3 regions of the Pseudomonas sp. JL3 genome follow, and region 2 is predicted to be linked to each of the others. Evidence: predicted binding sites of a transcription regulator. Region 2 holds the regulator's gene; each other region holds the start of a gene.

Region 1 (10,272 bases), on a different contig from region 2:
GCCGGCGCTGTGCGGGCGATCTGGAAGGAGCTGGGCGGCAGCATCCAGGGCCGGGATCGTCTGGCACCGACGCCGAGCAACGCCAAGGTGCTGGCCCGGGCCTACTCGCCAGACCTGGCGGAGATCATTCGCGACATCAACAAATACAGTAACAACACCATGGCTCAGCAGTTGTTCCTGAGCCTGGGCCAGAAGTTCCGCACCGACGCCGACGGTGACGACGCCAAGGCCGCCCAGCGGGTGGTGCGTCAGTGGCTGGCGAGGAAAGGCATTACCGCGCCGCACCTGGTGATGGAGAACGGCTCCGGTCTGTCCCGCGCCGAACGAGTGAGTGCTCGTGAAATGGCCGCGATGCTGCAAGCCGCCTGGCGCAGTCCGTATTCCGCCGAGTTCATCAGCTCGATGCCAATCGCCGGCACCGACGGCACCATGCGCAAACGCCTGAAGACCACCGCGATGCGCGGTGAAGCCCACGTCAAGACCGGCACCCTGAACACCGTGCGCGCCATTTCCGGCTACAGCCGCGACGTCAATGGCAATACCTGGGCGGTCGTGGCGATCCTCAACGACAAGGCACCGTTTGGCGCTTCCTCGGTGCTGGATCAGGTGCTGCTGGATCTGTACCGCCAGCCGAAACTGCCAGAAACGGCTTCGGTGTTGTAACTCCCAACCTGAAGCGGACGCGGAGCGTCCATTGAGGCGTTCCCACGCAGAGCGTGGGAACGATTATCTTGGCTGGGTTAACTCATCTGCCCCTCAACCCGATCCCTTCCCGCCTGCTTCGCCGCATACACCCCTGAGTCAGCCCGCAACAGCAGCGCATCCGCGCCCTCTCCGACCTTCCAGCTGGCAATCCCGAAACTCGCGGTGACGATCCCGACCTCGTCGATCGGCGCGCTGCGCAATCCTTGCCACAACTCAACGGCCAGCACATGAGCCTGTTTGCCGTCGATATCCGGACAGAGCACCATGAATTCTTCGCCGCCCAGGCGACAGAACACATCGGTGCACCGCAGGCGACCGCCAATGCGCTCGCACACAGCCTGCAATACCCGATCACCCACGGCATGACCGTGCTGATCATTGATGCGCTTGAAATGATCGATATCGAGCATGATCACCGACAACTCGCCACCGCCGCGCTCGACCCGGGCCATTTCGGTGGTCAGGCGCTCCTGGAAGTAGCGACGGTTATGGATCCCCGTCAGGGAGTCGGTCACCGACAGTGCGCGTAATTCCTCTTCCACCCGTTTGAGGTCGGAGATGTCCGAAATGTAGCCATGCCACAGAACACCGCCACCGGGCAGTTCCTCCGGCGTCGCTTCGCCGCGGACCCAGCGCAGACCACGCTCGGGCAATTGCACGCGGTATTCCTCGCGCCAGGGGCTGAGGGTGTCCGCCGAGGCCAGGATCGAAGCGCGGACCCGACGCGTGTCCTGAGGATGAATCCGCGCAAACACCGCTTCGGCGTTGAGCAACAGCACGTCCGGCTCGAGTTCGTAGATATCGCGCATACCGTCACTGGCGTAGATCACGCTGAAGCGCCCATCGAATTCCATCTTGAACTGATAAATCCCGCCAGGCACATGGGCGCTGAGTTTCTTCAACAACAGGTCCCGTGCCGCCAGGGCTTCGTGGACGCGCTTGCGCTCGGTGATGTCGATACAGATCGCCAGGTGCCCGACCCACAAGCCTTGCTCGTCGAGGACCGGGGTGGCCAGCATGTTCACCGTCAAATGGCTGCCGTCGCAGCGGAGCAGCGTCCACTCCCGGGCTTCGTGACCGCCCTCTTCCCCGCCTTCGACCAACATCGCCTGACACGTCGGGATAGGTTTGCCATAGCGCGCGCTCAACTCGGCCGAGCGCGCTTGGAGCTCCCGGGGCAGGTGCAGACTTTCCAGGGTCATATGGCCTATGACCTGCGCACTGGCATAACCGAGCATTTGCTCCGCGCCAGCGTTGAAGGTGCTGATGACGCCGCGCAGGTCGGTGGCGATGATCGCTACCTGAGTCGCAGCATCCAGCACACCACGCAACTGCCCATGGGTGCCGCGCAACTCTTGCTCACGGTCGTGAAGTTCCTGGGTCTGTTGTTCGACCAGTTTCAACGCCCGTTGGCGCTGACTGACCAATACATACAGAAACACACTGAGCAGCAGGCTGAGCAGACTACCGAGCACCACCAGGCTGGTCACCGAGGAATGGTTGGCTTTCAGGAACGCGGCGCTGGGATGCATATCCACTTGATAATCATGGTCGGCCAGTTGTAGCAAACGTGTGAAGGACAAGTCACTGGCCCCCGCCGTGTTGGTCGACTCGTACAACACTTCATGCTGCTCATCGGTGGACAAGTCGAGGATCCGCACCGAGAGAGAGTCATGATTTTCTTCCGGCAGTCCGTCCGCCAGTAGTTGGCGCATGCTGATCACCGCCATGACATACCCGGCGGGCGCGGCGTTCGGGAGGTTCTGACGGATGACGGGTGCTACCAGCAACACGCCCCGCGAATAGGCGGGCTCGATGCCTACCAGATGCAAGGGTTGCGACACGGCCATGCGACCATTGCGATCGGCCCGCTCCAGAGTCGAGCGACGCAGGGGCTGGGCCAGTAGGTCATAACCCAGCGGCGTGGGCAGTCGGCTCTGGGTTTGGGTGTAGAGCACGGGTACGTATTCATCTCGCAAGCCGGCTGGTTGCAACTGACCATCGGCGTTGAGTTCTCGAAAGATGAAACTGCTCAAACCTTGTTCAAGCACCGCGCGCTCAAGTAGAGGCCGTTCGACGCGGGAAACCCGGGGAGCCCAGGAGTAGGCCTGGGTGCGACGCAAGAGAGGTTTGGCGTAACCGTCGAATTCCTCGCGGGACACCGATTCGGAATTGACGAAGAACCGGCGCAAGCCGTCGAGGCGCTGCTCCTGATCTTCGAAACGTTCTTCGATACGGCTGTAACGTTCACTGGCGAGCAGCTGGAAACGTTGCCGCAATTGCTGATGAAATTGATTGAACGTCGCCCAGGCCAGCAATCCCGTGAGAATCCCGCCGACGAGCAATACCAGCAGCGCGACCAGCCAGGCCGAAACATCTTCGCGGATAAAACCCAGGATCTTGGGGCGCACGGCGTGCAGCGACATAGATACAACTCAAAACGCCAGGTGCCGGAAAAGCCCATTGGCCATGGGTTGAGTTATAGCTATTAGCCACTAATTTGACCAGCACTGAAAGAACCCAAGAGCCTTTAAAAATCAAGGCCCTGTGGATCCAATCAGGCTCAAGTGTCAGCGAGCAGTGATCTTCCAGGCACGGTGGATCTTGCCATTACGGGCGAAATCCGGATCAATGGTCTGGGCGGTGATTTCTTCAACGGCATAACGCTCGGTGAGATTTTCCTCGAGCTGGAACTTGCGGAAGTTGTTGGAGAAGTACAACACCCCGCCCGGTGCCAGACGCGCCATGGCCAGGTCGATCAACTGCACCTGATCACGCTGCACGTCGAAGATCCCTTCCATGCGCTTGGAGTTGGAGAAGGTCGGCGGGTCGATGAAGATCAAGTCGTACTCGTCACGGCAGGCATCGAGCCAAGCCATTACATCGCCCTGCTCCAGACGGTTCTTGTCGGAAAAACCGTTCAGCGACAGGTTGCGACGTGCCCAATCCAGATAAGTTTTCGACAGGTCGACGCTGGTGGTGCTGCGCGCGCCACCCTTGGCCGCATGAACGCTGGCCGTCGCGGTATAGCAATACAGGTTGAGGAAGCGCTTGCCGGTCGCCTCTTTCTGAATTCGCATGCGCATCGGTCGGTGGTCGAGGAACAGCCCGGTGTCGAGGTAGTCGGTGAGGTTCACCAGCAGCTTCACGCCGCCTTCGTTGACCTCATTGAACTTGCCCTGTGCGCTCTGGCGTTCGTACTGTTTGGTGCCGCTCTGACGCTCGCGACGCTTGACCACCACGCGGTTCTTGTCGATGTTCAACGCCTGCGGGATCGCCGCCAGGGCATCGAACATCCGCGCCGAGGCTTTTTCCGGGTCGATGGATTTTGGTGCGGCGTATTCCTGAACGTGGACCCAGTCGTGGTACAAGTCGATGGCCATGGAATATTCCGGCATATCGGCATCGTAGACGCGGTAGCAGTCGATGCCTTCACGCTTGACCCACTTGCCCAGCGCCTTGAGGTTCTTTTGCAGGCGGTTGGCAAACATCTGCCCGCCTTCGCTCAAGCGCGGTTGCTCGATCACCACCGGGGCCGGTTTGATCGGGTTGCCGTTCTTGTTGTACTTCTCGTACTTGCCCGGCGCTTCGATGTTCGACGGAGCATCGGATTCGGCCTGTTCACGCTCGATCTGGCGCTGTTCCGGAGTCCGACGCTCGCCGGTGACGAACTGGTCTGGCGTGACCTTGATCAGCAGCAATTTGCACGGCAAGGCGCCGTTCCAGAACGAATACTGCTTGTGGCTGCGGATGCCCATGCGCTTGCCCAGGTCCGGGGCGCCGGTAAACACCGCCGCTTCCCAGTTCAGGCACGCCTGACGCAGACGTTCGCCGAGATTCTGGTAGAGGTAGAGCAGGCTCGCCTCATCGCCCAGACGCTCGCCATAGGGAGGGTTGCAGATCACCAGGCCTTTCTGGTTCTGGTCCGGGCGCGGCTCGAACGTCGCGACTTCGCCCTGGTAGATCTTGATCCACTCGCTCAGGCCGGCACGTTCGACGTTATTGCGGCCCGGTTGAATCAGGCGCGGGTCAGCTTCGTAACCGCGAATCCACAGCGGTGGCTTGGCCAGGCCGGCTGCGGCGCGTTCGGTGGCTTCTTCGTGGAGCTTTTTCCACAGCGCCGGCACATGACCGAGCCAGGCGGTGAAGCCCCATTGCTCGCGACGCAGGTTTGGCGCCATGTCGGCAGCGATCATCGCAGCTTCGACCAGGAACGTACCGACACCGCACATCGGGTCAGCCAGCGCGCCGCCATCGGCGGCAATCCGTGGCCAGCCGGCACGGATCAGAATCGCCGCCGCGAGGTTTTCCTTCAGCGGCGCCGCGCCCTGCTGCAAGCGGTAACCGCGCTGGTGCAGGCTGTGACCGGACAGGTCGAGGGACAAAATCGCTTCGCCACGGTCCAGACGCAGGTGAATGCGCAGGTCCGGGTTGAGCTTGTCGATGGACGGACGATCGCCCTGCGGGGTGCGCAGTTTATCGACGATGGCGTCTTTGACTTTCAAGGCGCCGAAGTGGGTGTTGTCGATGCCCGAACCGTGACCGCTGAATTCGACCGCCAGGGTGCCGTCATTGAGCATGTGGTCTTGCCACTCGATGTCGAGCACGCCGTGGTACAGGTCTTCGGCGTCTTTCATCGGGAAACGCTTGAGCACCAGCAGCACCCGGTTCGCCAGACGCGACCACAGGCACAGGCGATAAGCGGTTTCCATGGTGGCCATGCCGCGCACAGCCGAGGTGTGCTCACGTGCTTCCTCAAGGCCAAGCCCGACGGCTTCCTCGATGAGCAGGCCTTCAAGGCCTTTTGGGCAAGTGAGGAAGAGTTCGAAACGATCGGACATGGTAATTCCAGAGCCTTTAGCTAAGTGAACCGGCAACGCATTGCCGATCCGGTTTTCAATCAGGCGTTTTTCTAACAGAACGCCCGCGTGGCACGAAGGTGTGCCGTCCCACCCTGACTGCTCGGATTAAAAGAGCTTAGATGCCAGGGCAGATAAAAAAGTTGATGCAACAAAATGTCATAAGTCGACCCTTCGTCGAATAGTCCCCAGGTGAACGGGTGTCATTCTCGTTAAAGGCCTCACCTCTCTCATCCCGCGCAGGGCCGATCATACCGGGCTTTGGCCAATAAACACGGGACAAATATCGTGTTACTTATGGCCATAGCATCTTTATGGTTACGTTCTTATGACAAAACGATCATTCCCTCGATGTGACGCATTGGTTAGAACTCAACTCAGGTTGACGTCGCAACGGCGTCAACACCTTGGCTCGCGACGCCGGCAGCGAGCCGCCAACGGCAGGATTTTTCTGCCTGACCTCGATTGAGGTCGACGCGATAAATACAGTCAACAAGTGAGGGCAACACCCTATGAGAAGACTTAAGCGTGATCCGTTGGAAAGAGCATTTTTGCGCGGATATCAATATGGCGTTGGTGGTAAATCCCGTGAGCTTTGCCCTTTTACTCTACCGTCGGTACGCCAAGCCTGGATCAATGGCTGGCGAGAAGGACGCGGCGACAACTGGGACGGTATGACCGGCACTGCGGGAATCCACAGACTCAACGAACTTCACGCCGTCGGCTAATACAGGGCACACACTCCGACACGACAATCTGATTACGCAACGACTTAACCACGCACGTCCCATCCGGACGGCGGGCTTCGGCCCAGGGGCTCCTTCGAGGAGCCCTTTTATGCCAACTACCCACACATTCCCCTGTAGCAGCTGCCGAGCCTGCGAGGCTGCGTTCGGCTGCGCAGCAGTCGTAGAATCAGACACCGCGGTCTTACTGGTACACCGTGCTTTCAGGTTTCACGACGGCTCCGCCGCCGAACGCTGCCTCGCGGTGCTCGGCAGCTGCTACAAATCAGCGTAGGGCGGCGATGGCATCTACCGATTCACGAATCAGCGCCGGGCCTTTATAGATAAAGCCCGAATAGATCTGCACCAAACTCGCACCCGCGGCGATTTTCTCAGCCGCGTGCTTGCCTTCGGTGATGCCGCCCACGGCAATGATCGGCAAGCGACCGGCCAGTTCCGCCGCCAGCACCTTCACCGTGTGGGTGCTCTTGTCGCGAACCGGTGCGCCGGACAAACCGCCCGCCTCGTCGCCATGTTCCAGGCCTTCGACGCCAACGCGACTCAGGGTGGTGTTGGTGGCGATGACCGCATCCATCCCGGTTTCGATCAACGCTTGGGCGACTTGAGCGGTTTCTTCGTCTGTCATGTCTGGCGCGATCTTGATCGCCAGCGGAACATGCTTGCCATGACGCAGGGCCAGTTCCGCCCGGCGGGTGGCCAGGTCGGCGAGCAATTGCTTGAGCGAATCGCCGAATTGCAGGCTGCGCAGGCCCGGGGTGTTCGGCGAACTGACGTTGACCGTCACGTAGCTGGCGTGGGCATAAACCTTGTCCAGGCAGATCAGGTAATCGTCAACCGCGCGCTCAACCGGCGTATCGAAATTCTTGCCGATGTTGATGCCCAGCACGCCCTTGTACTTGGCCGCCGCCACGCGAGCGAGCAAGTGATCGACGCCAAGGTTGTTGAAGCCCATGCGGTTGATGATCGCCTCGGCGTCCGGCAAGCGGAAAATCCGTGGTTTCGGGTTGCCCGGTTGCGGACGCGGAGTGATGGTGCCGATCTCGACAAAACCGAAACCCAATTGGGCAAACCCATCGATCGCCGCGCCGTTTTTGTCCAGACCGGCCGCCAAACCCACCGGGTTCGGGAACTCCAGGCCCATGACCGTCACCGGCAATTTCGCCGGTGCCTTGCACAGCAAGCCGTTAAGGCCCAAACGCCCGCCCGCGCCGATCAGGTCCAGGGACAGATCGTGGGAGGTTTCCGGGGAAAGTTTGAACAACAGCTGACGGGCCAGGGTGTACATGGGCAGGCTTGACTCGGTTGGCGATGAGAGGCGGCGATTATAGCCGCGCATCGAGTCCACAGGCGAGGCGCACGACAAAATCATCCAGCGATGGCATATGCCTTGCACCGTCACAGGCATCAGCACTCATGCCAACGGCGGGATGAGTGGAAGGACAATGGCGTCGTCACCCGGCTTTGCCCACGCAAAGGCCTGGGGCGACGCTTTTTTTTGGAAGGTGCGAAATCGATGAACGAACCATCAGCCGGCCCATTGGCCTGGGTCAATGGCAGCGATGCCCCGGAAAAAACCGTAATCAACCTCGGCTTCATGGCCCTGAGCGACTGCGCCTCAGTGGTGGTCGCGGCCACTCAGGGCTTTGCCCAACCCTACGGCCTGACCCTGAACCTCAAGCGCCAATCCTCCTGGGCCAACCTGCGAGACAAACTGGTTAGCGGCGAACTCGACGCCGCCCACAGCCTGTACGGCCTGATTTACGCCGTGCACCTGGGCATCGGCGGCGTAGCCTCCACCGACATGGCCGTGCTCATGAGCCTGAACCAGAACGGCCAGAGCATCAACCTCTCCCACGGTTTACAGGCCCTGGACGTGACCAGTCCTGAAGCACTGGACCGGCACGTGCACCAAAGTCGCCCAAAACTGACCTTCGCTCAGACATTTCCCACGGGCACCCACGCCATGTGGCTGTATTACTGGCTCGCGAGCCAGGGTATTCATCCTTTGCAGGATGTCGACAGCGTGGTGGTGCCGCCGCCGCAAATGGTCGCGCACCTGCAAGCCGGGCGCATCGACGGTTTCTGCGTCGGCGAGCCGTGGGCTGCCAGCGCGGTGCAGCAGAATCTCGGGTTTACGATGGCCACCAGCCAGACCCTCTGGCCCGATCACCCGGAAAAAGTCCTCGGCTGCACCCGCGCCTTCGTCGAGCAATACCCCAATACCGCCCGGGCATTGGTGATGGCGATCCTCGAAGCCAGCCGATTCATCGAAGCCAGCCGCGAAAATCGTCGCAGTACCGCGCAACTGTTAAGCGCGCCTGAGTATCTGGATGCACCGCTCGATTGCATCGAACCGCGCTTGCTCGGTGACTACGCCGACGGCCTGGGCAATCGCTGGCAAGACCCGCACGCGATGCGTTTCCACGGTGGTGGCGAGGTCAATTTTCCGTATTTGTCCGACGGTATGTGGTTCATGACCCAGTTCCGGCGCTGGGGTTTGTTGCGTGACGACCCGGATTACCTCGGCGTGGCCCGTCAGGTCCAGCAACTAGACTTATACCGTGAGGCCGCCACCGCTGTCGGTGTGCCCGCCCGGAATCAGGAAATGCGCAGCAGTCAACTGATCGACGGCAAAGTCTGGGACGGCTCGGACCCGGCCGGCTATGCCCGCAGCTTCACGCTGCACGCCATGAGCGACAGCGTTCCCCTTCTCGCCAGCCGCTGACAGGAGCCTACGAATATGTTGCGTATCCTGCTGATCAATGACACTGCGAAAAAAGTCGGGCGTCTGAAAGCGGCCCTGACCGAAGCCGGGTTCGAGGTCATCGACGAGTCCGGCCTGACCATTGACCTCCCCGCGCGCGTCGAAACGGTGCGTCCGGACGTAATCCTGATCGATACCGAGTCACCGAGCCGCGATGTGATGGAGCAAGTGGTGCTGGTGACCCGTGACCAACCACGGCCGATTGTGATGTTCACCGACGAGCACGACCCCGACGTGATGCGCCGCGCGATCAAGTCCGGCGTCAGTGCCTACATCGTCGAAGGCATTCACGCACAACGCTTGCAGCCGATTCTCGACGTGGCCATGGCGCGCTTTGAAAGCGACCAGGCCCTGCGCGCGCAACTCCACGCCCGCGACCAGCAACTGGCCGAGCGCAAGCGCATCGAGCTGGCCAAGGGGCTGCTGATGAAGATGAAGGACTGCAACGAAGAAGAGGCCTACACCCTGATGCGCCGCCAAGCCATGAGCCGCCAGCAGAAGCTGATACAGGTGGCGGAGCAGATTATTGCCATGAGTGAGTTGCTTGGCTGAAGCCTTGCGGAGCCTGTGCAGGCGACTCGATCTCACTTGTTGGCACAGATCTCGCTAAGTAAATCCCTGCAAGGTAACCAACGGCGGTTGCCCCACCTACGACAAAGACGTCGCTCACCTCATTCGCCCCCTTGGCGGATCGGGTAGCGGCGTTTTTCCGTTTTGGCCCCAGAGACCGGGGCTGGTGGTGCGGCCGTTGTGGCGCCCCACCTGCAAGCTCATGACTCCTTCTTGATACGCCTGACAGCTGAGGTGCGCGATGAATTCAAGCTTCTGGAAATCCGGCCATACCCCGACACTGTTCGCAGCCTTCCTCTATTTCGACCTGAGTTTCATGGTCTGGTACCTGCTCGGCCCAATGGCGGTGCAGATCGCCGCCGATTTGCAGCTGACCACCCAACAGCGCGGGCTGATGGTGGCCACGCCGATTCTGGCCGGGGCCGTGTTGCGCTTTGCGATGGGCCTGCTGGCTGATCGCCTGTCGCCAAAAACCGCCGGGATAATCGGCCAGGTGATCGTGATTTGCGCCCTGTTCGTCGCCTGGAAAGTCGGCATCCACAGTTACGAGCAAGCGCTGTTGCTGGGCCTGTTCCTCGGCATGGCCGGTGCGTCCTTCGCCGTCGCCCTGCCATTGGCCTCGCAGTGG
Region 2 (10,272 bases):
GGCCCTTGGCCAGAGCGGCTGCCATCATGATGTTCTCGGTGCCGGTCACGCTGACGGTATCGAAGAAGAAGTGCGCACCGCGCAGGCCGCCTTCAGGGGCCTTGGCCTTGATGTAGCCGCCTTCGACGTCGATGACCGCGCCCATGGCTTCAAGACCACGGATGTGCAGGTCGACCGGACGCGAACCGATGGCGCAACCGCCAGGCAGTGCAACTTCGGCTTCGCCGAAACGGGCAACCATCGGGCCCAGCACCAGGATCGAGGCACGCATGGTTTTCACCAGTTCGTACGGCGCGATCAGGGTCTTGATGGTGCGCGGGTCGATTTCGACACTGAGTTTCTCATCGATCACCGGCTCAATGCCCATGCGACCGAACAGCTCGATCATGGTGGTGATGTCGTGCAGGTGCGGCAGGTTGGCAACGGTAACCGGGCCATCACACAGCAGGGTTGCAGCCAGGATCGGCAGGGCAGAGTTCTTTGCCCCGGAGATGCGGATTTCGCCATCAAGACGAACGCCACCGGTAATAATCAATTTATCCATAAGAATCTCGACGCCCTTGGGCTCAGGTGCGCTCGGCCCAGGCCGCGCTGCTGAAAAATTTCATAGTGACCGCATGGATGCTGCCATCGGTGATCCATGGGTTCAAATGGGCATAGATCTGCTGCTGACGCTTCACCGGGCTCAACGCCGCCAGTTCATCGCTAATCACGTTCAGCTGAAAGTTGCAGCCTTCGCCCTCAACTTCTACCTGCACTTGTAAAAGAGTCTCGGACAGCTTTCCTTCAAGAAAGCTCTTCACTTCGGTGGCCTGCATGCTCAACCTCAATCGGCGCCCTGTGCGCGCGGGTCGGACATCATACAAAAAAGCCCCGCGCCTGCGAACCCCGCGAAGCAGGACTCTGACGGGGGGCTTCCTTATAGATGCGGTTCAGGGTTGCGCCAACAGCTCGGTCAGTTCACTGACCTGAGCGATTTCGCGCATGTCTTCGGGCATCGCACGAACGCTCAAGGCCTTGCCGGCCGCCTGAGCATCGCGCATGAAGCACAGCAGCAGCGACAAGCCGACGCTGCTGGACTTCTCAACCGCGGAACAATCGACAACCAGCGCAGCCGCGTTACTGGACTTGATCAGCGCCTGCCCCTGCTTGCGCAGGTTCGGGCCTGTGCGGTAATCCAGCACGCCACTGAGCAGTAGCTCGCCAGCTTCACTCATGCGAATGGCCGACTCACTCATTGGGTCTGGTTCTCGGTAGATTTTTCGGTGGCGTCCTTGGCTTTGGCGACTTCCCCGGCCCAACCGTTGATGGTCTTGTCCAGGTCGTTGCCATTGCGCTGCATCGCATCAGCGAACTGATCGCGGAACAGCTTGCCGATGTTGATGCCGTTGATGATCACGTTGCGCAGTTTCCACTCGCCATTGATCTTTTCGAGCGTGTAAGACACAGGATAGATCGCGCCGCTGCTGCCTTTGACCGTCATGCCAACGCTGGTACGGTCTCCCGACTCATCCTTGGCAGGATCGACGACGATGCCCTGGTTGTCGTACTCGAGCAAGGCATTGCCATAGAACTGAAACAGGCCTTTTTTGAAGTTTTCTTCAAACGTGCGCATTTGTTCAGGCGTGGCCTTGCGCGAGTACTTGACCGTCATGATGCTCTTGGAAATACCCTCGGCATCCACGACAGGGCCAACGATGCTGTTGAGCGCCGCATAAAAGTCTTGCGGATCCTGCTTGTACTTTTCTTTGTTGGCGGCAAGATCTGCCAGCAACCGGGTGGTGGTGTCCTGTACCAGTTCGTGCGCGGTAGGCGCCGCCACGGCGTTAGCCATCAACGGCAAGGCCGTGAGTATTACCAACAGGCCACGTCGCAAGATAGAGATCATTCAAAAGCTCCTCATTTGGCGTCTTTGCTAACGGTATTGAGCAGGAATTTACCGATCAGGTCCTCCAGCACCAGCGACGACTGCGTGTCGTGGATGGTTCCACCCTCCTTGAGCAGGTTTTCTTCCCCGCCCACGCTGATACCGATGTATTTCTCACCCAGCAGGCCAGCGGTCAGGATAGATGCAGTGGAGTCAGTCGGCAGATTATCTACGCGCTTTTCCAGTTGCATGGTCACCCGACCGGTGAAGCTGTCGCGGTCCAGATCGATTGCCGTGACCTTGCCGATGGTTACACCCGCCATGGTCACTTTAGCTCTGACCGTCAAACCGGCGATATTGTCGAAATAGGCATAAAGTTTATAAGTATCGGTGCTCGCAGTCGGAGCCAGGCCACTGACCCGCAGGGCCAACAGCAGCAAAGCCAGGATGCCAGCCAGCAAGAAAAGGCCGACACCGATTTCCAGGGTGCGGTTTTGCATCAGAAATCTCCAAACATCAAGGCGGTCAAAATAAAGTCCAGGCCGAGCACAGCCAAAGAGGCATACACCACGGTCTTGGTAGTGGCACGACTGATCCCCTCGGAAGTGGGCTCGCAGTCATAGCCTTGGAATACGGCGATCCAGGTCACGACGAAGGCAAAAACGATGCTTTTGATAATGCCGTTGAGCACATCGTCGACAAACGTCACGCTGTTTTGCATGTTCGACCAGTAGGAGCCTTCATAGACGCCCAGCCAGTCGACGGCCACCCACGACCCACCCCAGATACCCACCACGCTGAAAATCATTGCCAGCACCGGCAGGGAAATGAAGCCAGCCCACAGGCGCGGGGCAATGATGTATTTGAGCGGGTCGACCCCGATCATTTCCAGGCTGGACAATTGCTCGGTGGACTTCATGTTGCCGATTTCGGCGGTCAGGGCCGAACCTGCGCGCCCGGCGAACAGCAAGGCCGTGACCACCGGCCCCAGTTCACGCAGCAGCGTCAGCGCAACCATCTGCCCGACGGCTTGCTCAGAACCGTAGCTGGAAAGGATGTTAAAGCCCTGCAGCGCCAGCACCATGCCAATGAATACCCCGGAGACCACGATGATCACCAAGGACATCACGCCCACCGAATGCAGTTGCTTGACCAGCAAGCCAAAACCGCCGCCGATACCGCCACGACCGAGCAAGGCATGAAACAGGAACAGCGCCGAACGCCCGAATACCGCCAGTACATCGATGCCGGCAAAGCCGAAACGACGTACTCTTTCTATTAATGAAATCTTGCGCATCAGCGCTTCCCCAGAAGATCTGCGCGGTAATCCGGCGCTGGAAAGTGGTATGCGACCGGGCCGTCGGGTTCGCCAGTCAGGAATTGACGAATACGTGGCTCATCCGACTTCATCAAATCCTTGGGTGCGCCCTGGCCCAGCACTTGCCCGTCACCCACCACAATAAGGTGGTCAGCAATGCTCGCGGTCTCGGCCAGATCGTGGGAGACCACGATACTGGTGATACCCAGTGCATCGTTGAGCAGGCGGATCAGGCGCACCAGTACGCCCATGGCGATCGGGTCCTGGCCAACAAAGGGCTCGTCATACATGAGGATTCGCGGATCGAGCGCAATTGCCCGGGCCAGCGCGACGCGACGTTTCATGCCGCCGGACAATTCGTCAGGCATCAGGTCGATGGCGCCACGCAAGCCCACTGCCTGCAACTTGAGCAGGACAATGTCGCGGATCATTTCTTCCGGCAGCGCGGTATGAACACGCAGCGGAAAAGCAACGTTCTCGAACACATCAAGATCGGTAAACAGCGCGCCGCTCTGAAACAACACGCCCATGTGCTTGCGCGCATCGAACAGATCGCTGCGCGACAACGTCGGCAGGTTCTGGCCATTGACCCAGACTTCGCCGCTGGTGGGGCGCAATTGTGCGCCTATCAGACGCAACAGCGTGGTCTTGCCACACCCGGAAGGTCCCATGATGCCGGTGACCTTGCCGCGCGGGATGCAAATATCGACGTTATTGAAAATGCTGCGCGTACCGCGCTTGAAGGTCAGTCCCTTCAGCTCGACCGCGTAGGCGTTATCGGCACTCATCTAAACTCCTTGCGATGCAGCCTCTCACTCGGACGCCTGGCTTTCTGGCGAAAGCACATACCTCCCGGGCAGGCCGAACTGGCGGCGAACTATATCACTGCAAAGCTAAAGCGCCCAAGGCCCAAGCCGGGCATGTTCAGCAACATGACCGCCTGAAATCATCTATTTAGAGAGGATTGGGTAACAAGGAATGACAAACCACGACGAACTAGCGTGAGGGTTTTGATCATTACCGTTATAATCGCCGCCTTTTCATCAGGCTATTCGATTTCCGACATGAACCAATCCAGCGACCTGATTCAATCAGCACAACGTACCATCCGCCTCGAACTGGAAGCCGTACAAGGCTTGCTGCCCCATATCGATGCAGATTTCGTACGTGCTTGCGAGATGATTCTGGCCAGCAAAGGCCGGGTGGTCGTGGTCGGCATGGGCAAATCGGGGCACATCGGCAACAAGATTGCCGCCACCCTGGCCAGCACCGGCACCACGGCTTTCTTCGTGCACCCGGCCGAGGCCAGCCATGGCGACATGGGCATGATCACCCGTGATGACATCATTCTAGCGCTGTCTAACTCCGGCTCCACCAATGAAATCGTCACCTTGTTGCCGCTGATCAAGCGCCAGGGCATTCAGATGATCAGCCTGACCGGCAACCCCGAGTCGCCGCTGGCCAAGGCTGCGGAAGTCAATCTCAATGTAAGCGTCGAACACGAAGCCTGTCCGCTGAACCTGGCGCCCACCTCATCGACCACCGCGGCACTGGTCATGGGCGACGCTCTCGCCGTTGCCTTGCTTGAGGCTCGCGGTTTTACCGCTGAAGATTTCGCTTTTTCCCACCCGGGTGGCGCCCTTGGCCGCCGCTTGTTGCTGAAAGTGGAAAATGTCATGCATGCCGGCACCGAATTGCCGCAAGTGATGTGCGGCACGCTGCTCAAGGATGCCTTGATGGAAATGACCCGCAAGGGGTTGGGCATGACCGTTGTACTGAGCACGGATGGAAAGCTCGCCGGGATCTTCACCGACGGCGATCTGCGCCGCACCCTGGACCGCACGATTGATATCCACAGCACGACCATTGATGAAGTGATGACCGCCCACGGCAAGACCGCCCGCGCCGAGATGCTCGCCGCCGAGGCCCTGAAAATCATGGAAGACCACAAGATCAACGCACTGGTAGTGGTCGACAGCGAAGACCGTCCGGTCGGCGCCTTGAACATGCACGATTTGCTGCGTGCGGGAGTAATGTAATGAGCACGGACCTGCTGCAACGCGGCAAACAGATCAAACTGGCGGTATTCGACGTCGACGGCGTACTGACCGATGGGCGCCTGTACTTCCTCGAAGACGGCAGCGAATTCAAGACTTTCAACACCCTCGACGGCCAAGGCATCAAAATGTTGATGGCAGCCGGTGTGCAGACCGCTATCATCAGCGGCCGCAAGACCCCGGTGGTTGAACGGCGTGCGAAGAACCTCGGCATTCCACACCTTTATCAGGGTCGCGAAGACAAACTGGTGGTGCTCGACGAACTTCTTGCCCAGCTCAACCTGAGCTATGAACAAGTGGCCTACCTCGGCGACGACCTGCCAGACCTGCCGGTGATTCGCCGCGTCGGCCTGGGCATGGCGGTGGCCAGCGCTGCCAGTTTCGTGCGCGAACACGCCCACGGCATCACCCAGGCCCGTGGTGGCGAAGGTGCCGCTCGCGAATTCTGCGAATTGATCCTGCGCGCCCAGGGCCGCCTAGATGCGGCCAACGCCGCATACCTGTGAGCCCATCATGCTGAGCAAAAAAATTCGCAACATCCTGGTGTTCGGTTGCATCGCCGCGATTTTTGCGGCGGTCGGCTACTGGAACATCAGCCCGGAACGCTTCCTCGACAAACCAGTCGTGAAGGTCGATGAAAGTGCGATCGACTATTACGCCATCAACGCCCACAGCGTGCAGTACCTGCCCGACGGCAAACTGCAATACGAGATGACGTCGGACAAGGTCGAACACCTGAAAGCGACCGAAGTGACGTTGCTGACCAATCCTGACCTGAACATGTTCCGTGGCACCGAATTCCCTTGGCACGTTCAGAGCGAGCGCGGCGAAGTCAATCCGGACGGCACTCAAGTCGAGCTGATTGATTCGGTACGTATCACCCGCTTCGACGAAAAAAATCGCAAAACCCTGATTACCACCACCCGTATGACAGTGTTCCCGCAGCAGCAATATGCGCAGACCGATCAACCCGTTAGAATCGACGGCGCCGGCGGTGTATCGACAGGCAACGGAATGAAAGCGTACTTGAAAGAAAGCAGGATACACCTGCTATCGAACGTAAGAGGACAGTATGAGGCTCGTTAAAACTCTCCCTATTTTGCTCAGTCTGGGCGCAGCACTGGGAAGCGTGAGCGCCTGGGCTCTGCCGAACGATCAAGAGCAGCCTATCCGCATTCAGGCCGACGATGCCCAACTGGACGACAAGAATGGCGTTGCCACCTATAAGGGCGACGTGATCATCACCCAGGGCTCGATGAAGGTTACCGGCAACACTGTAACCATCACCCGCACGCCTGCGGGCGACATCGACGTAGTGACTTCGGTGGGCAACCTCGCCTACTTCGAGCAACTGCAGACCGCCGGCGACACCAAGCCTGTTCAGGGCTGGGGCGTAACCATCCAGTACCACGCGGCGCAGAACCGCGTCGTGCTGATCGACAAGGCAAAAGTTGTCGACAAGGACAACAACACCACCCAGGGCGAGAAAATCGTCTACGACACGGTCAAAAAGCTTGCGAGCGCCGGTCGCGCCACGGGTAACAAGGTCACCGAGGCACGCCCTCGCATCGACATGGTGATCCAGCCGAAGAAGAAAACCGACGAGCAAAAGGCCCAGTAATGGCAACTCTGAAAGCTCAGCATCTGGCCAAGAGCTACAAGAGCCGTCAGGTCGTGCGCGACGTCAGCCTGTCCATCGACAGCGGTCAGATCGTCGGCTTGCTTGGCCCTAACGGTGCCGGTAAAACCACCTGCTTCTACATGATTGTCGGCCTGGTACAGGCCGATCAGGGCCGTGTACTGATCGACGACCTGGACGTCAGCCACCAGCCGATGCACGGTCGCGCGAAGGCGGGTATCGGCTATCTTCCGCAAGAAGCGTCGATCTTCCGTAAACTGTCGGTGGCCGACAACATCATGGCGATCCTCGAGACCCGCAAGGAGCTCGACAAGGCCGGCCGTCGCCAAGAGCTGGAAAGCCTGCTGCAGGAATTTCACATCCACCACATCCGCGACAATCTCGGCATGAGCCTGTCCGGTGGTGAACGCCGCCGCGTGGAAATCGCCCGGGCACTGGCGACCAACCCGAAATTCATCCTCCTCGACGAACCCTTCGCCGGTGTGGACCCCATTTCGGTGGGCGATATCAAGCAGATCATCCATCACCTCAAGGCCAAAGGCATTGGTGTGCTGATCACGGACCACAACGTCCGCGAAACCCTGGATATCTGCGAAACCGCCTACATCGTCAACGATGGCCAACTGATCGCTGAAGGTGACTCTGCCACCATCCTGGCCAATGAACTGGTCAAAGAAGTGTATCTAGGCCACGAGTTCCGCCTGTAAGCACCTGAGGTGCCCGGGTCGCCGAGAGGGCGCTCGCTTCAATAAAAAATCAATAAATTTTTATTGTTACAGCGCTCTAGGCAAACACTTCAGTTTCGGGCATATAATTTGCTTATGTTTGGCGCTTCGGCGCCCTGTAGTGGATGGCGCATGTGCGCCGGCGAATAAGGTGTTAAGCCCCTGCCATGAAACCATCGCTAGTCTTGAGAATGGGCCAGCAGCTGACGATGACACCGCAGCTGCAACAGGCCATCCGCCTGCTCCAATTGTCGACCCTGGACCTGCAACAGGAAATCCAGGAGGCCCTGGAGTCCAATCCGATGCTCGAACGCCAGGAAGAAGGCGACGACTTCGATAACGCCGACCCGTTGGCCGATAGCGCCGAACAGAAACCCAATACCGACATTCAGGAACCCTCCTACCAGGAAACAGCCCCGACGGTGGATAACCTCGAGGAAGGCGACTGGAACGAGCGTATTCCCAACGAATTGCCCGTCGACACGGCCTGGGAGGACGTCTACCAGACCAGCGCCAGCAGCCTGCCGAGCAATGATGACGACGAGTGGGATTTCACCACCCGCACATCAATCGGGGAAAGCCTGCAAAGTCATTTGCTCTGGCAACTGAACCTGGCACCGATGTCCGACACCGATCGCCTGATCGCCGTGACCCTGATCGATTGCATCAACAGTCAGGGCTACCTGGATGAAACCCTCGAGGAAATCCTCGAAGCGTTTGACCCGGAACTGGACATCGAACTGGACGAAATCGAAGCCGTCCTGCACCGCATCCAGCAATTCGAACCCGCCGGCATCGGCGCTCGCAACCTCGGTGAATGCTTGCTGCTGCAACTGCGCCAGCTGCCTGCCAAGACCCCTTGGCTGGCCGAGGCCAAACGCCTGGTCACCGATTACATCGACCTGCTCGGCAGCCGCGACTATAGCCAACTGATGCGCCGCATGAAGCTCAAGGAGGATGAGCTGCGTCAGGTCATCGAATTGGTCCAGAGCCTCAATCCACGCCCGGGCTCACAGATCGAGTCCACCGAAGCCGAATACGTCGTTCCCGACGTGATCGTGCGCAAGGACAACGAGCGCTGGCTGGTGGAGCTGAATCAGGAATCGGTGCCACGCCTGCGAGTCAACGCCCAGTACGCCGGTTTCGTGCGTCGTGCCGATACCAGCGCTGACAACACCTTCATGCGTAATCAGCTGCAGGAGGCTCGCTGGTTCATCAAGAGCCTGCAAAGCCGCAATGAAACCCTGATGAAAGTCGCCACCCAGATCGTCGAGCATCAGCGCGGCTTTCTTGAATACGGTGACGAAGCCATGAAGCCGTTGGTGCTGCATGACATCGCCGAAGCGGTGGGCATGCATGAATCGACGATTTCACGGGTGACCACGCAAAAATTCATGCATACCCCACGGGGCATCTATGAACTGAAATACTTTTTTTCCAGCCACGTCAGTACCTCCGAAGGCGGTGAATGCTCGTCCACAGCGATCCGCGCGATCATCAAAAAACTGGTTGCCGCGGAAAATCAGAAAAAGCCGTTGAGTGACAGCAAGATCGCTGGTTTACTGGAGGCACAAGGCATTCAGGTAGCCCGTCGCACCGTCGCCAAGTACCGCGAATCCCTGGGGATCGCGCCTTCCAGCGAACGGAAGCGGTTGATGTAGCCGTCGGGCTCGCCACAGCGTTCCAGTGGCAGGCATTTCTGCCTGCCGCTTTATGCACTGGCAACGAAGGAGAAGCTGTATGCAAGTCAACATCAGTGGACACCAACTGGAAGTGACCGAACCCCTGCGCACCTACATCGGCGAAAAACTCGACCGATTGGAGAGGCATTTCGACAAGATCACCAATGTGCAAGTCACGATGAATGTCGAAAAACTGCTGCAGAAGATCGAAGCCACGCTGCATATTCCCGGCGGAGAAGTGGTCGCCAATGCCGAGCATACGGACATGTATGCCGCCATCGACCTGCTGACCGACAAGCTGGATCGCCAACTTAAAAAGCATAAGGAAAAGACCCAGAGCCTCCTCCAGGGCGCGACCGGTCGTTAACACCCCCAATCCATGATCCGACTAGAAACCATCCTGACCCCCGGCCGTTCCCAAGTGAACGCGCCGGGTGGCAGTAAAAAGAAAGCCCTTGAGCAAATTGCCAACCTTATCCACCGCGAAGTACCGGATCTGGGAATGCAGGACGTCTTCGAGGCTCTGATTGCCCGTGAGAAACTCGGTTCTACCGGTTTCGGCAACGGCATCGCCATCCCCCACTGTCGGCTCAAAGGCTGCACCTCGCCAATCAGTGCGCTGCTGCACCTGGAAGCCCCTATCGATTTCGACGCCATCGACGGTGCCCCGGTTGACCTGTTGTTTGTGCTGCTGGTCCCGGAAGCCGCCACCGATGCGCACCTGGAGCTACTGCGCCAGATCGCCAGCATGCTCGATCGCAAGGAAGTGCGGGAAAAACTGCGCAGCGCCCCGAGCAATGAAGCCTTGTATCAGGTTGTCCTGGACGAGCAGAACGGTCACTAATCATGCGCCTGATCATCGTCAGCGGCCGCTCCGGCTCAGGTAAAAGCACTGCCCTCGATGTGCTCGAGGACAACGGCTATTACTGCATCGACAACCTGCCTGCCGGCTTGCTGCCGGAACTGGCCGAACGCGCATTGATT
Region 3 (10,272 bases), on a different contig from region 2:
GGTCTTGTTGTTGATCCGCTCCGGATAGAGTTTATGCAGTTCAGAGAACACCGTGCTGCGCATCAGCTGCGTGTGCAGGCCAGACACGCCGTTAACGCTGTGGGAACCCAGGAACGCCAGGTTGCCCATGCGCACGCGACGACCGTTGTCCTCCTCGATCAGCGACACTGCACGCAACACGTCGAAATCGTGAACGCCCTTGGCCCGCAACGAATCGATGTGCTGGGCGTTGATCAAATAAATGATCTGCATGTGCCGTGGCAGCATCCGCTCCATCAAACCGACCGGCCAGGTTTCCAGCGCCTCCGGCAACAGCGTGTGGTTGGTGTACGACAGCGTGTCGACGGTGACCTGCCACGCTGCATCCCACGCCACGTCATAGACGTCGACCAACTGACGCATCAGCTCGGCCACGGCAATCGAGGGGTGTGTGTCGTTGAGTTGAATGGCCGCGTGATCGCCCAGGGTCAGCACCGAGGTGTGCATGTTGCGATGGCGACGCAGCAAATCCTGCAGGGAGGCGGCGACGAAGAAGTATTCCTGACGCAGGCGCAGTTCCTGGCCGGCCTCGGTGCTGTCCGCCGGGTAGAGCACGCGGGAGATACTTTCGGCCCGTGCCACTTCGGCTACCGCGCCCAAGTGGTCGCCAGCGTTGAAGCGCTCCAGGTGCAACTCTTCCATGGCCCGGGCACGCCACAGTCGCAGCGTATTGACACTCGCGCCGCGCCAACCGACCACCGGGGTGTCATAGGCGATGGCCCGCACGGTTTCCGCCGGGGACCAGACTTGCCTGGATTTGCCGCTTTCATCGGTCACGGTTTCGACACTGCCGCCGAAGCCGATCGGGTAGGCGACTTCCGGCCGTTCAAACTCCCACGGGTTACCGAAATCCAGCCAGTGTTCGGTCTGCTCCTGCTGCCAGCCGTCGACGATGGCCTGGCGGAACAAACCGTGTTCGTAACGAATGCCGTAACCATGGCCGGCGATGCCCAGGGTCGACATGCTTTCCATGAAGCACGCCGCCAGACGCCCGAGGCCTCCGTTGCCCAGTGCCGCATCGGGCTCCAGCAGGCGGATGCGTTCGATGTCGACGCCCAGTTCGGTCATGGCTTCACGGGCCACATCGAGCAGGCCGAGGTTGCTCAGGCTGTCGTAGAGCAAGCGGCCAATGAGAAATTCAAGGGAGAGGTAATAAACCCGTTTCTGGCCTTTGCGGTAGATCTGCCGGGTATGGTCCATCCAGTGCTCGACCATGTGATCGCGCGCCGCCAGGGCGATGGCTTCGAACCAGTCATGGTCAAAGGCGTGATCCGGGTCTTTGCCCACTGCGTAAGTGAGTTTGGTCAAGACGGCATCGCGAAATGCGGCCACCTCTGCTTCGCGAACAAGTGGTTCTTGAGTCATCGATAAGACCTCGAGCGAGCGTGAAGTTGTCTGAGCCTAGTCGGTCTGACAGACCATTAAGACTCTGGTTCGGCAGTTTTTCCTGTTAGTGCGAGATAGGTCGACATTACGTTGTCGAGTGCCAGAAACAATGCAGGGGGCGTGCCGGACACAGGGGTTATTTTGCGCCAAGCAAAAAAATCTGGCGAAAGGTTGTTCAAAAATCCACCAGTCCCGGTATGATCGCGCGCCCTGATGCACACGCTGGTAACAACCGATGATGAAGCCCAACCTGATCGCCGCCGCGGAGATCGATCGCCTCGATACCTGGGCCAAGTACTCTGCCCCGATGTGCGGCTCCTGCGTGTCCAGCTGCTGCACCTTGCCGGTCGAGGTCAAGATCAAGGATCTGATCCGTATCGGCATCGTCGACGAATTCGAGCGTGGCGATCCACCGAAGAACATCGCCAAGCGTTTGCAAAAAGAAGGGATCGTCGAGCGCTATAACCAGAAGTCCGAGATCTTCACCCTCCAGCGCATGAGCAACAACGATTGCCTGTACCTGGATCGTAAGAGTCGTCTGTGCACTATTTATGATAAGCGCCCGGACACCTGCCGCAACCACCCGAAGATCGGACCGCGACCGGGGTATTGCGCGTACAAGCCCAAAGAAGTGGTGCGCGAGACCAGCAGCAGCCGTCGCACTCTGGAAAAGTTTTAAAAACGCCTCAATCCCCGTAGCAGCTGTCGAGCCCTGGCGAGGCTGCGTTCGGCTGCAGAGCCGCAGTCCGGGGAATAAGGTCGAAAAGATGCACCGCAGCGTTTGATTTCACGACTGCTGCGCAGCCGAACGCAGCCTCGCCAGGGCTCGGCAGCTGCTACAGCCAGACAAACAAAAACGCCCCCGACCTTGCGGTCGGGGGCGTTTTTTAAGCGCTAACTAAGTCGAAACTCAGTTACCCGCTTTCTTGGCAGCGCGGGTACGCTCGCTTTCGCCCAGGATCTTCTTACGAAGACGGATGGACTTAGGAGTGACTTCGCACAATTCGTCTTCTTGAACGAATTCCAGAGCCTGCTCCAGGGTGAAGCGGATAGGCGGAACCAGAGCGATGGTTTCGTCTTTACCCGAAGCACGCATGTTGTCGAGCTTCTTGCCTTTGGTTGGGTTGACGCCCAAGTCGTTGTCGCGGCTGTTGATGCCGACGATTTGACCTTCGTACACGTCTTCACCGTGGCCCAGGAACAGTTTGCCGCGAGCTTGCAGGGTTTCCAGCGAGTAAGTCAGTGCCTTACCGGTAGCAACCGAAACCAGCACGCCGTTCTGACGGCCGGACATGTCGCCGGACTTCATCACGTCGTAACGGTCGAAGATCGAGGTCAGGATGCCTGCACCGGAGGTCAGGGTCAGGAACTCGTTACGGAAACCGATCAAGCCACGAGCCGGGATGTTGTACTCAAGGCGCACACGGCCCTTGCCATCCGGAACCATGTTGGTCAGGTCGCCTTTACGGATACCGATCTGTTCCATGATCGAACCTTGCGATTCTTCCGGCAGGTCGATGGTCACGTTTTCGTACGGTTCGTGCTTGACGCCGTCAACCATGCGAATGATCACTTCCGGACGACCAACACCCATTTCGAAGCCTTCGCGACGCATGGTTTCGATCAGTACCGAGAGGTGCAGCTCACCACGGCCGGAGACTTTGAACTTGTCGGCGGTGTCGCCTTCTTCAACGCGCAGAGCAACGTTGTAGAGCAGTTCCTTGTCCAGACGTTCCTTGATGTTACGGGACGTCACGAACTTGCCTTCTTTACCGCAGAAAGGCGAGTCGTTTACCTGGAAGGTCATGGAAACGGTTGGCTCGTCAACAGTCAGCGGCTTCATCGCTTCGACGTTCAGTGGGTCGCACAGAGTGTCGGAGATGAACAGCTGGTCGAAGCCGCTGATGCAGACGATGTCGCCGGCAGCTGCTTCTTCAACGTCGATACGGTGCAGGCCGTGGTGACCCATCAGCTTCAGGATACGACCGTTACGCTTCTTGCCGTCGGCGTCGATAGCGACAACCGGAGTGTTCGGCTTGATGCGACCACGAGCGATACGGCCAACGCCGATAACACCCAGGAAGCTGTTGTAGTCCAGAGCGGAGATTTGCATCTGGAACGGACCGTCACGGTCGACTTTCGGCGCAGGTACGTTGTCGACGATCGACTGGTACAGCGGGGTCATGTCTTCAGCCATGTCGGTGTGTTCCAGACCGGCAATGCCGTTCAGGGCCGAGGCGTAGACGACTTTGAAGTCCAGCTGTTCTTCGGTAGCACCGAGGTTGTCGAACAGGTCGAAGATCTGGTCCAGAACCCAGTCCGGACGCGCGCCTGGACGGTCAACCTTGTTGATCACCACGATTGGACGCAGGCCGGCTTCGAAAGCCTTCTTGGTCACGAAACGGGTTTGCGGCATAGGGCCGTCTTGAGCGTCAACCAGCAGCAGAACGGAGTCAACCATCGACATTACGCGTTCAACTTCGCCGCCGAAGTCGGCGTGGCCCGGGGTGTCCACGATGTTGATGTGGTAGCCGTTCCAGTTGATGGCGGTGTTTTTCGCCAGAATGGTAATACCGCGCTCTTTCTCCTGGTCGTTGGAGTCCATCACGCGCTCGTCGTTGAGCTCGTTGCGCTCCAGGGTGCCGGATTGACGCAAGAGTTTGTCTACCAGGGTGGTTTTACCATGGTCAACGTGAGCAATGATGGCGATGTTGCGTAGATTTTCGATCACTTGTGTATCTCGATCAGAGGATTCGGTGTGCTGACAGGTCGTGGCAGCGATTAACTTTAGAGTCCGTCAAAGCCGTTACAGCTTGACGGCGGCGTCGGGGGGCCGGTGACGCAGGCCACAGGCAAACAGCCCCGGGCACTTAGCTCGGTCGATAAACGCGCACATTGGCATGCCCCTCACTGAGCAAATGGTGGGCATGCAGGCGACTCATCACGCCTTTGTCGCAATACAACAGGTACTGGCGAGTAGGGTCCAGTTCCTTGAAACGAGCGTTCAATGCATAAAACGGCATCGTCTGCACCTCAATGCCAGCAAGTTCCAGCGGCTCGTCTTCAGCGGCATCCGGGTGACGGATGTCGATGATGATCTGGCCCGCCAGTGCTTCGCTGACTTCTTCGATCTGCAAATCCTGGCCCAATTCGTAGATTACGCGATCGATCGGCACCAGTTTGGCGTTCTCGAGCGCACGCTCAAGGACCGCCATGTCGAATTCTTTCTCTTCATGCTCCACGCGTGGACGCTTGGCGTGGGTCTTTGGGTTCACCGAGATGACCCCGCAGTATTCCGGCATGTGCTTGGCGAAGTCGGCAGTGCCGATTTCGTTGGCCAGGTCGATGATGTCCTGCTTGTGACTGGCGATCAGTGGACGCAAGACCAGCTTGTCGGTCACGCAGTCGATCACGGACAGGTTCGGTAACGTCTGGCTCGACACCTGGGAAATCGCTTCGCCGGTGACCAGCGCTTCGATCTCCAGCCGATCGGCAATACGGGAAGCAGCGCGCAACATCATACGCTTCAAAACTACACCCATATGACTGTTATCGACTTTCCCGAGAATTTCTCCCAGTACTTCCTCGAACGGCACACTGACAAATAACACGCGTTGGGAGCTGCCGTACTTCTTCCAGATGAAGTGCGCGACTTCCATGACGCCCAGTTCGTGGGCACGTCCGCCCAGATTGAAGAAGCAGAAATGACTCATCAGCCCGCGGCGCATGATCTGGTAGGCGGCAACGGTGGAATCGAAGCCACCAGACATCAGTACAAGCGTCTGTTCCAGGGCACCCAGCGGATAACCGCCGATGCTGTTGTGCTGGCTGTGGATCACGAACAACCGTTTGTCGCGAATTTCGATGCGAACTTCGATTTCCGGCTCTTTGAGGGAGATTCCGGCGGCGCCGCACTGACGACGCAACTGGCTGCCGACGTATTTCTCGACGTCCATGGAGCTGAATTCGTGCTTGCCGGCACGCTTGCAGCGCACCGAAAAGATCTTCCCGGCCAGGGCTTCACCAAAATGCTGTTTGCACTTGGCGACGATGTCGTCGAAGTCGCCCAACGGGTATTCATCGACCTGCAGGAAATGCGCGATACCCGGCATGCAGCTCAGGCGCTCGGTCATCTCCTTCAGGGCTTTTGGCTCGCTGACGCGGGTTTCCAGCTCGAGATTGTCCCACACACCGTTCACCACCACAGCCGGGTCCAGGTCGCGGAGCACGGTACGGATGTTTTTGGCCAACTGGCGGATGAAACGCATCCGTACCGGGCGGCTCTTGATGGTGATCTCGGGGAAGACTTTTACGATTAGTTTCATGAAAACAGCGCGCGCTGGGCCAGCCGAAAAAGGGGGGCGCGGATTATAGCGGAAATTGCTCAAGGTTTAACCAGTTAATGTGCAGAAGGTTTTGCGCGCACCAAAACAGGTCATTTATGGATTTCGACGCTACATTACAGGGCGATGTTTTGCGCTTTTCGAGGCATTGCACCTTTATAAGCGTGATATTGGGGCAAAAAACCCATGGTGGGGCACTGGCATGCAATTTGCTCCCTTGTGAGGCAGGTTGCCTTGGCAGAGTATTCGCGCCGGCATCACCCACATTCTAAGGGCATCCACTACTAAGCCCGAAGCCACCCGGAGGACACTATGTCGAAGTCGGTTCAACTCATCAAAGATCATGACGTCAAGTGGATTGATCTGCGCTTCACGGACACCAAAGGCACTCAGCACCACGTGACCATGCCGGCTCGCGATGCGCTGGATGAAGCTTTCTTCGAAGAAGGCAAAATGTTCGACGGTTCCTCCATCGCTGGCTGGAAAGGCATCGAAGCTTCCGACATGATCCTGATGCCGGACGACAGCACTGCCGTTCTCGACCCGTTCACCGAAGAGCCGACCCTGATCCTGGTTTGCGACGTGATCGAGCCTTCGACCATGCAAGGCTACGACCGTGACCCACGTGCGATCGCCAAGCGTGCCGAGGAATACCTGAAATCGACCGGTATCGGCGACACCGTATTCGTGGGTCCAGAGCCTGAATTCTTCATCTTCGACGAAGTGAAGTTCAAGTCCGACATCTCCGGTTCCATGTTCAAAATCCACTCTGAACAAGGTTCGTGGATGTCCGACCAGGACGTGGAAGGCGGCAACAAAGGCCACCGTCCAGGCATCAAAGGTGGCTACTTCCCTGTTCCACCGTTCGACCACGACCACGAAATCCGTACCTCCATGTGCAACGCCATGGAAGAAATGGGCCTGGTCATCGAAGTTCACCACCACGAAGTGGCGACTGCCGGCCAGAACGAAATCGGCGTGAAGTTCAACACCCTGGTTGCCAAGGCTGACGAAGTTCAAACCCTGAAGTACTGCGTACACAACGTTGCTGACGCATACGGCCGCACCGCGACCTTCATGCCTAAACCTCTGTACGGCGATAACGGTTCGGGTATGCACGTTCACCTGTCCATCGCCAAAGATGGCAAGAACACCTTCGCAGGCGAAGGCTATGCCGGTCTGTCCGACACCGCTCTGTACTTCATCGGCGGCATCATCAAGCACGGCAAGGCCCTGAACGGCTTCACCAACCCGTCGACCAACTCCTACAAGCGTCTGGTCCCAGGTTTCGAAGCTCCAGTGATGCTGGCTTACTCGGCTCGCAACCGTTCGGCTTCGATCCGCATTCCTTACGTGTCCAGCCCTCGCGCTCGCCGTATCGAAGCTCGCTTCCCGGATCCAGCAGCCAACCCGTACCTGGGCTTCGCTGCACTGTTGATGGCTGGCCTGGACGGCATCCAGAACAAGATCCACCCTGGCGACGCTGCTGACAAAAACCTGTACGACCTGCCGCCTGAAGAGGCGAAAGAGATCCCACAAGTTTGCGGCAGCCTGAAAGAAGCCCTGGAAGAGCTGGACAAAGGTCGTGCGTTCCTGACCAAAGGCGGCGTTTTCAGCGACGACTTCATCGACGCTTACATCGCTCTGAAAAGCGAAGAAGAAATCAAGGTTCGTACCTTCGTACACCCACTGGAATATGAGCTGTACTACAGCTGCTGATCCAGTAGCGCCTGCGCAAGCGGCGTGACAAAAAAGAGGCCTCCTTCGGGAGGCCTTTTTTATGGGCGACCGTCTGTCATCGGATGCCCGGTTGCGTGCATCATGGCCTTTATCCGATAAAGCCGAGATGCCCCATGCGCCTACGCCCATGCCTTGCCCTGCTCACCGCCCTGCTGACCAACAGCGCTTTTGCCAGCCCGGCACCTGCCGCCCTCGCCCCACTGCTTGGCACCATTGAAGAACGCCTGGCGATTGCCGATCAGGTTGCGCTGAGCAAATGGGACAGCGGCAAACCGGTCGAAGACCGTCAGCGCGAGCGCGAAGTCATTGACGGCGCCGTCGCCTTGGCACCTACCTATAAATTGAGCAACGAAGCCGTCGAACAGTTTTTCTCGGCGCAAATCGAGGCCAACAAACTGGTGCAATACGCGCACCTGTCTGACTGGCATGCCCAAGGCAAGGCGCCCAACGACCCTCGCCCCGATCTCGTCGGGCAGATCCGCCCACAACTTGATCAGTTACAAAAACGCCTGCTGCAACAACTGGCCGATTTCAGCCCTTATCGCAACGACCCGCAGTGCCCGTCCTGGCTGGCCAAGGCCAATAAAACCGGCACCCAAGCGCCATTGCGCGAGCTTGCCCAGGTACGCGCCACCGCTGAGTTGTGCAGCGCCAGCCGCTGAGCCGACGTGCCGATGTGCGCTGAAGTGCTCTATGCTCAGCGCTTAGTCGCCATGAACGGAACAGGGCCGGACACTTGCCCAACGGCCAATGGAAGCCTGCAATGCGCTCATTGTTGTTATGCCTGCTTGCGCTGATCGCCCTGCCCGCCGCCGCGCAGATCTACAAATACACCGACGCCAACGGCAACACCGCCTACAGCAATCAACCGCCCGATGGCGTAAAGGCTCAGCCCGTGGAGTTGCCACCGCTCAACAGCGTCGAGCTTCAACCCCCGAGCGAGCCTGTAGCGCCTGCGCAAGCCAGTAGCCGCGAACAGCCCGGCAGCGCCTATCAGGTGCTGGAGCTGACCGGCTTGCCCACCGAAGAAGCCCTGCGCGCCAATAACGGCACGTTCACTGTCGGTGTATTGATCCAACCGCGCCTGCAAGGCTCTCACCGATTGAGGCTGTTACTGGACGATCAACCCTACGGCCAACCGAGCAACGTCCCGACTCTGCAACTGGTGAACATCGACCGTGGCGAACACCGCCTCGCGGTTCAAGTGATCGATGGGCAAAACGTCGTGCAGCAGAGCCCCACTGTGACCTTCACCGTACAACGGGTGCATAAGCCTTGAGGTTCTGGCTGTTGGTCGCCTGCCTGATCAGCCTGCCGGCATTGGCCGAGGTCTTTACTTACATCGACGCCCAGGGCAATCGGGTCTTCACCGATCAGCCGGGTACCCGCAACGCCAAGCGTGTACCACTGGCGACCAGCAATCGAATGTCGGCCAACCCGAGCGGCGCCGCGCCCATGACGGACGCGAAGAACCGGATCAAACCACTGTTTCATTACGACATGCTTCGTGTGCTGGTGCCGGACCCGGATGCCACGATCCGTAGCACTGCCGGTGAATTGATCGTCAGCGTTACCAGCGAACCCGGCCTGCAACAGGGCCATCGCTATCGTCTGCTGCTGGATGGCCAACCCACCGCCGAACCCGGCCCGAGCCCGGTGTTCGCCCTGAGCAACATCGACCGCGGCAGCCACAATCTGTCGGTGGAGATCCTCGACGAACAGGGCCGTACCGTCGAACGCACGGCCAATCAACCCTTCCATATGCTGCGCATTTCCCTCGCGCAGAAACGCCAGGTCAAACCCTGCGCCCTAACCGACTACGGCCAACGGCCGGAATGCCCTCTCAAAGACAAACCCGAAGAAGAAAAAAGCTTCTTCTGGCGCTGATGCCAGTCGGGCAAAGCCGCGACGCACTCTTTGTAGCAGCTGCCGAGCCCGCGAGGCAGCTGCTACGACTGACATTGCCTTCCTGTGCTTCTTTTACTTCGTTCAGCTTTGCGCACTATATTGGTGCAATAGAGTGCACAGTACTCACATCACAACCCATTTTGGTTCAAAAGTACCCGCGAAAGCTGGCAGAACGCCACGCAAATGAGCGTCAAACGTCTGTTTCAGGCTCTAAACGCTTCTTTTCGGAGCCTTGGTTTGGTTTTTGCATTTTCCCCGTATCGGCGCGTTATTCATGCGCATGCCCTGCTCCAAAAGAGGTCCTGATGACCATTAGCGACGCACTACACCGCTTGCTACTCGACAACCTGACCACCGCAACCATTCTGCTCGACGCCGAACTGCGCCTTGAGTACATGAACCCGGCGGCGGAGATGCTGCTGGCCATCAGCGGCCAGCGTAGCCATGGGCAGTTCATCAGTGAGTTGTTCACCGAATCCACCGAGGCGCTGAACTCCCTGCGCCAGGCAGTCGAGCAGGCGCACCCCTTCACCAAGCGCGAAGCGATGCTCACCGCCCTCACCGGCCAGACCCTGACCGTCGACTACGCCGTGACACCGATCCTGAGCAATGGCGAAACGCTGCTGTTGCTGGAGGTTCACCCGCGTGACCGCTTGCTGCGGATCACCAAGGAAGAGGCGCAGTTGTCGAAGCAGGAAACCAGCAAGATGCTGGTACGCGGCCTCGCCCACGAAATCAAAAACCCTCTCGGAGGGATTCGCGGTGCGGCTCAGTTGCTCGCCCGTGAATTGCCGGAAGAAAACCTGCGCGATTACACCAACGTCATCATTGAAGAAGCCGATCGCCTGCGCAATCT

What was found. Region 2 encodes sigma-54, which starts transcription at its own class of promoters, with help from an activator protein. Its sites were predicted from a motif close to ANTGGCATNNANNTTGCTNT; they were not measured.
Region 1: a site for sigma-54 is predicted at 7,685-7,704, ahead of MMG91_RS08445 (CmpA/NrtA family ABC transporter substrate-binding protein). Genes of this name have one in related genera too.
Region 3: a site for sigma-54 is predicted at 5,965-5,984, ahead of glnA (glutamate--ammonia ligase). Genes of this name have one in related genera too.

The regions. Positions count from the first base shown of each region.
Region 1 covers NZ_JAKWJK010000003.1:448,497-458,768, forward strand. The annotation lists gene dacB (D-alanyl-D-alanine carboxypeptidase/D-alanyl-D-alanine-endopeptidase) at 1-663, shown strand, start outside; gene MMG91_RS08425 (diguanylate cyclase) at 741-3,131, opposite strand; gene rlmKL (bifunctional 23S rRNA (guanine(2069)-N(7))-methyltransferase RlmK/23S rRNA (guanine(2445)-N(2))-methyltransferase RlmL) at 3,276-5,546, opposite strand; gene rmf (ribosome modulation factor) at 6,077-6,292, shown strand; gene MMG91_RS08440 (quinone-dependent dihydroorotate dehydrogenase) at 6,576-7,595, opposite strand; gene MMG91_RS08445 (CmpA/NrtA family ABC transporter substrate-binding protein) at 7,824-9,035, shown strand; gene MMG91_RS08450 (ANTAR domain-containing response regulator) at 9,051-9,626, shown strand; gene MMG91_RS08455 (NarK/NasA family nitrate transporter) at 9,886-10,272, shown strand, end outside.
Region 2 covers NZ_JAKWJK010000012.1:128,677-138,948, forward strand. The annotation lists gene murA (UDP-N-acetylglucosamine 1-carboxyvinyltransferase) at 1-544, opposite strand, end outside; gene MMG91_RS20025 (BolA family protein) at 567-818, opposite strand; gene MMG91_RS20030 (lipid asymmetry maintenance protein MlaB) at 933-1,238, opposite strand; gene MMG91_RS20035 (ABC transporter substrate-binding protein) at 1,235-1,888, opposite strand; gene mlaD (outer membrane lipid asymmetry maintenance protein MlaD) at 1,900-2,367, opposite strand; gene mlaE (lipid asymmetry maintenance ABC transporter permease subunit MlaE) at 2,367-3,164, opposite strand; gene MMG91_RS20050 (ATP-binding cassette domain-containing protein) at 3,164-3,973, opposite strand; gene MMG91_RS20055 (KpsF/GutQ family sugar-phosphate isomerase) at 4,250-5,224, shown strand; gene MMG91_RS20060 (HAD family hydrolase) at 5,224-5,748, shown strand; gene lptC (LPS export ABC transporter periplasmic protein LptC) at 5,756-6,328, shown strand; gene lptA (lipopolysaccharide transport periplasmic protein LptA) at 6,315-6,863, shown strand; gene lptB (LPS export ABC transporter ATP-binding protein) at 6,863-7,588, shown strand; gene MMG91_RS20080 (RNA polymerase factor sigma-54) at 7,774-9,267, shown strand; gene hpf (ribosome hibernation-promoting factor, HPF/YfiA family) at 9,347-9,655, shown strand; gene ptsN (PTS IIA-like nitrogen regulatory protein PtsN) at 9,668-10,132, shown strand; gene rapZ (RNase adapter RapZ) at 10,135-10,272, shown strand, end outside.
Region 3 covers NZ_JAKWJK010000004.1:202,778-213,049, forward strand. The annotation lists gene MMG91_RS10110 (glycogen/starch/alpha-glucan phosphorylase) at 1-1,404, opposite strand, end outside; gene MMG91_RS10115 (YkgJ family cysteine cluster protein) at 1,664-2,104, shown strand; gene typA (translational GTPase TypA) at 2,336-4,156, opposite strand; gene thiI (tRNA uracil 4-sulfurtransferase ThiI) at 4,296-5,750, opposite strand; gene glnA (glutamate--ammonia ligase) at 6,081-7,487, shown strand; gene MMG91_RS10135 (chorismate mutase) at 7,622-8,170, shown strand; gene MMG91_RS10140 (DUF4124 domain-containing protein) at 8,272-8,787, shown strand; gene MMG91_RS10145 (DUF4124 domain-containing protein) at 8,784-9,395, shown strand; gene glnL (nitrogen regulation protein NR(II)) at 9,722-10,272, shown strand, end outside.